DNA from 2 places in the Peribacillus sp. NPDC094092 genome. Region 1 is predicted to be linked to the other one. Evidence: a T-box and tRNA genes for the amino acid it is inferred to sense, from the RefSeq annotation. Region 1 holds a T-box; the other holds one or more tRNA genes.

Region 1 (2,359 bases):
TTCAAACGATACCTCGTTGGTCAGGACCTGGTTTTTAATGAGCTGCTGTGTTAATGTACTTCCTCCCGATTGGACGGTTGCATTCGAAAATTCCTGGTAAATGGCACGCAGGATGGCTTTCGGGACAACCCCGTCATGCTCATAAAAATACTCATCTTCTGTAGCGATGACTGCATTCTTAAGATGCTCGGAAACTTTATCGATGGACACTTCTTCACGCTCAAGGTCACTCTTAAGCTTGCCCAAGTATACTTCATCTGCAAAGTATACTTCAGAGGTCTCTTCATAATTGTAAATGTCTTTTTTCAAATCTTCTTTTGAGCGAACTGGCTCATCATTGACGAGGGCAGCGAAATAGCCGGCTCCGACGCCGCCGGCGAATGAGAATCCTAGGATCCCGACAATAATGAGGATCAGCGTTAAATTCCAAATGACTTGGTATGTAACCCGCGCGTTCTTTTGTGTTTTTTCATTTTGGAAAAAACGGGTCATCTGCTTCCAGACTGTTTGGAATCTATCTTTTTGATTATTATTCATCGTATCATACCCCCTGAAATCACATATATTATAGCATATAACAGGTAGGGGAAAGGGATCTTTCTTATTTTTCTATAATCTGTAAGGGTATGTTGACAAGGATTCTTATGTATGATAAAAGTTTATTAACACAAAAAATGATTAAATGATCGCGATGATAGGACCCAGTAGTCAGACCATCCCTGTTTCAGAGAGCCGGTGGTTAGTGGAAATCGGTACAAATGGTATGATGAATTACTTCCTGGAGCATTTGCTGTGAAATGATTAGTAGCAGGAAACGGCTGACGACCGTTATTCGTCTTGAGCGGAGGGCATATTATGTCCTCAAGTTGGGTGGTACCGCGAATTCATTCGTCCCTTCATATTTATGAAGGGGCGTTTTTGTGTGCTTTTTGCGGGTTTTTTCTAAGATGGAGGAGGAATATTTAATGGAATTGCTTAAAGACCTCGAGTGGAGAGGGATTATTTATCAACAAACGGATGAAGAAGGTTTTAAGGACCTTTTAGAAAAAGAAAAAATTTCTTTATACTGTGGTGTCGATCCAACTGCGGATAGTATGCACATCGGACATCTATTGCCATTCTTGACATTGCGCCGTTTCCAGCAGCACGGTCATCGTCCGCTTGTACTAGTAGGCGGTGCGACTGGACTCATCGGTGATCCAAGCGGTAAAAAAGAAGAACGCCAGCTTCAAACATTGGAAAAAGTCCTTTATAATGCAGACTGCATAAAAGGGCAGCTATCCCACATCTTTGAATTCGAAGGTGAAAATGGTGCGGTCATGGTCAATAACTATGACTGGATTGGTAAAATCGATATGGTTACATTCTTGCGTGATTACGGGAAATACATCGGCATTAACTACATGCTGGCAAAAGATACGGTTGCTTCCCGCTTGGATACGGGAATTTCCTTTACTGAATTTGCGTACACGATCTTACAAGGAATTGATTTCGGTCATTTATACAGCAATTACGACTGTAAATTGCAAATTGGCGGCAGTGATCAATGGGGCAACATTACGACTGGTCTTGAAATGATCAGGAAATCCAATGATGAGAATGCAAAAGCCTTCGGTATGACAATTCCGCTCGTAACGAAAGCGGATGGGACGAAATTCGGTAAAACGGAAGGCGGAGCGATTTGGCTTGACCCGGAAAAGACGACTCCGTATGAATTTTACCAATTCTGGATCAATACAGCGGATGCCGATGTTGTGAAATACCTGAAATTCTTCACATTCCTATCTCGTGAGGCGATTGAAGAGTTAGAGCAATCCGTACAGTCCGAACCGCATTTGCGTAAAGCGCAAAAAGCTTTAGGGGAAGAAATGACCCGTTTGATTCATGGTCAGGAAGCTCTTGACCAAGCAATCAAAATCTCTGCCGCCCTATTCAGCGGCGAAGTGAAGAATTTAAGTGCAGCGGAAATCAAATTAGGCTTTAAAGATGTCCCTAGCTTCGAACGTGAAAGCAAAGAAGATATCGGTTTGGTCGATTTAATCGTGGAAGCGAAAATTTCGCCATCAAAGCGTCAGGCCCGTGAAGATATTCAGAATGGGGCGATCTCCATAAATGGGGAGAAAGTGACTGATCTGCAATATGTAGTGACGGAAGCTTCCAAGATTGAAGGGGAGTTCATCCTCGTTCGTCGCGGCAAGAAGAAATACACATTAGTTAAATGATTGTTGAAAGCCCGGCTGAATCCCAGCCGGGTTTTGTCATGCTGGGTGTTTATATGCAAAAAAAACCCCATCCATGGATGGGGTTTTTGAAGTTATTAACGAGAGTAGAACTCAACGATAAGAGCTTCGTTAATTTC
Region 2 (2,359 bases), on a different contig from region 1:
TGATAGGTCAGAGGTGGAAGCATGGTGACATGTGGAGCTGACTGATACTAATAGATCGAGGACTTAACCAACGCTTTTTGAAAAATGAAATACCTTCCTATTATCTAGTTTTGAAGGAATGAAAATTTCTTCTTGCATTTTCTCAAAAAGACGTTATAATAATATATGTCTTGAAAAAAAGTTAACATTGTTTGGTGACGATAGCGAAGAGGTCACACCCGTTCCCATTCCGAACACGGCAGTTAAGCTCTTCAGCGCCGATGGTAGTTGGGGGTTTCCCCCTGTGAGAGTAGGACGTCGCCAAGCTTATATTGTTCCGCAGTAGCTCAGTGGTAGAGCATTCGGCTGTTAACCGAACGGTCGTAGGTTCGAGTCCTACCTGCGGAGCCATTATTGGAGAGCTGTCCGAGTGGCCGAAGGAGCACGATTGGAAATCGTGTAGACGGGTAACCCTGTCTCAAGGGTTCAAATCCCTTGCTCTCCGCCATTTATACCTGGCCCGTTGGTCAAGCGGTTAAGACACCGCCCTTTCACGGCGGTAACACGGGTTCGAATCCCGTACGGGTCACCATTTAGACAACATATTGGAGGATTAGCTCAGCTGGGAGAGCATCTGCCTTACAAGCAGAGGGTCGGCGGTTCGATCCCGTCATCCTCCACCATTATTCAAGAAGATCAGGTTGTTTTTGTATAAAGGATTGATTATTCAGTCCATTGAAACACTCAACACGAAAACTTGATTCATAATAGCAACATTATTACCGTCGCGGGGTGGAGCAGTCCGGTAGCTCGTCGGGCTCATAACCCGAAGGTCGCAGGTTCAAATCCTGTCCCCGCAATCTATGGTCCCGTGGTGTAGCGGTTAACATGCCTGCCTGTCACGCAGGAGATCGCGGGTTCGATTCCCGTCGGGACCGCCATTTTATTGTTTGGCTCAGTAGCTCAGTCGGTAGAGCAAAGGACTGAAAATCCTTGTGTCGGCGGTTCGATTCCGTCCTGAGCCACCATAGTAGTGCCGGTGTAGCTCAACTGGTAGAGCAACTGACTTGTAATCAGTAGGTTGGGGGTTCAAGTCCTCTTGCCGGCACCATGTTTCATCCATATGCGGAGGGGTAGCGAAGTGGCTAAACGCGGCGGACTGTAAATCCGCTCCTTCGGGTTCGGCAGTTCGAATCTGCCCCCCTCCACCATTCTTTCTTACAGGGGTATAGTTTAAAGGTAGAACAGAGGTCTCCAAAACCTCCAGTGTGGGTTCGATTCCTACTACCCCTGCCAATTTCAATCTTATAATGGCGATTGTGGCGAAGTGGTTAACGCACCTGATTGTGGTTCAGGCATTCGTGGGTTCGATTCCCATCAGTCGCCCCATTTTAAAAAACATGGTATAATGATTACAACGTTAATGGGCTATAGCCAAGCGGTAAGGCAACGGATTTTGATTCCGTCATGCGAAGGTTCGATCCCTTCTAGCCCAGCCATATGCGAAAGTAGTTCAGTGGTAGAATACAACCTTGCCAAGGTTGGGGTCGCGGGTTCGAATCCCGTCTTTCGCTCCAAAAACGTTGGCGGCATAGCCAAGCGGTAAGGCAGAGGTCTGCAAAACCTTTACCACCGGTTCGATTCCGGTTGCCGCCTCCAACATTCATGCCGGTGTGGCGGAATTGGCAGACGCGCACGACTCAAAATCGTGTTCCTCTGGAGTGCCGGTTCGACCCCGGCCACCGGTATCACCAATAGCGAAGATTCGCTATTACAAAAGCTTCACACATAATTGTGTGAAGCTTTTTTGTGTTTATGACACACTACAGCATATGTACAAATAGGTACATGAATTTATGTGTCATAGATATTGCGGGGTGCCATAAGAAATATTCCCCAATAAATAATTATTTTATCAGCAATAGTATAGAATATGTTTTTCTAACGACGAAAATAAAAACGAATGGCAGAGTTAATACTCTTTCCATTCGTTTCAAATAAATCCATTTAGATTTCAATATTAATAGCATTTAGCTCCGCTTCCGTATAGCCAGAAGAGGATAGTGCGATTTCAATTTCTTCGGCAGCCTTATAATCAAATAATTTAAATTTAGACATTAAAGCGAAAGCATTTTGACTTTCGATTGCCAGGGCAACAGCTTCCACGTCTTGCAGTAGCTTCAGGTCTTCAATGTAGAATTGAGCGGTTCTCATCGCTAAATACTCATTCATTGTAGTCGAATTGTAGAAAAGATTTGTTAAAGTGGCGATTGCGTTAGGAACGAAAATCTTATTCATACTTACCCCTCCACTATTCTTAATATTCTGTCATCATATCACTTCTAGTATGAGTCACGATAAAAATGTTGTCAATCTTTAT

What was found. The T-box of region 1 lies ahead of tyrS (tyrosine--tRNA ligase). A T-box ahead of a tRNA ligase gene usually reads a tRNA of that ligase, here a tRNA-Tyr.
Region 2: it has a tRNA-Tyr gene. The T-box ahead of tyrS (tyrosine--tRNA ligase) is inferred to sense a tRNA for this amino acid. The anticodon was not compared.

What each region holds. Positions count from the first base shown of each region.
Region 1 covers NZ_JBNNUC010000002.1:621,047-623,405, forward strand. Annotated here, with positions in the region: gene ACQKNS_RS11995 (transglycosylase domain-containing protein) at 1-537, opposite strand, end outside; T-box leader at 683-899, shown strand; gene tyrS (tyrosine--tRNA ligase) at 966-2,222, shown strand; gene rpsD (30S ribosomal protein S4) at 2,318-2,359, opposite strand, start outside.
Region 2 covers NZ_JBNNUC010000001.1:1,858,202-1,860,560, reverse strand. Annotated here, with positions in the region: partial or broken rRNA gene ACQKNS_RS08950 (23S ribosomal RNA) at 1-71, shown strand, start outside; rRNA gene rrf (5S ribosomal RNA) at 191-306, shown strand; tRNA gene ACQKNS_RS08940 (tRNA-Asn) at 316-390, shown strand; tRNA gene ACQKNS_RS08935 (tRNA-Ser) at 396-487, shown strand; tRNA gene ACQKNS_RS08930 (tRNA-Glu) at 497-571, shown strand; tRNA gene ACQKNS_RS08925 (tRNA-Val) at 587-662, shown strand; tRNA gene ACQKNS_RS08920 (tRNA-Met) at 766-839, shown strand; tRNA gene ACQKNS_RS08915 (tRNA-Asp) at 845-920, shown strand; tRNA gene ACQKNS_RS08910 (tRNA-Phe) at 932-1,007, shown strand; tRNA gene ACQKNS_RS08905 (tRNA-Thr) at 1,015-1,090, shown strand; tRNA gene ACQKNS_RS08900 (tRNA-Tyr) at 1,107-1,190, shown strand; tRNA gene ACQKNS_RS08895 (tRNA-Trp) at 1,202-1,275, shown strand; tRNA gene ACQKNS_RS08890 (tRNA-His) at 1,293-1,368, shown strand; tRNA gene ACQKNS_RS08885 (tRNA-Gln) at 1,404-1,478, shown strand; tRNA gene ACQKNS_RS08880 (tRNA-Gly) at 1,482-1,556, shown strand; tRNA gene ACQKNS_RS08875 (tRNA-Cys) at 1,565-1,638, shown strand; tRNA gene ACQKNS_RS08870 (tRNA-Leu) at 1,647-1,727, shown strand; gene ACQKNS_RS08865 (hypothetical protein) at 1,987-2,277, opposite strand.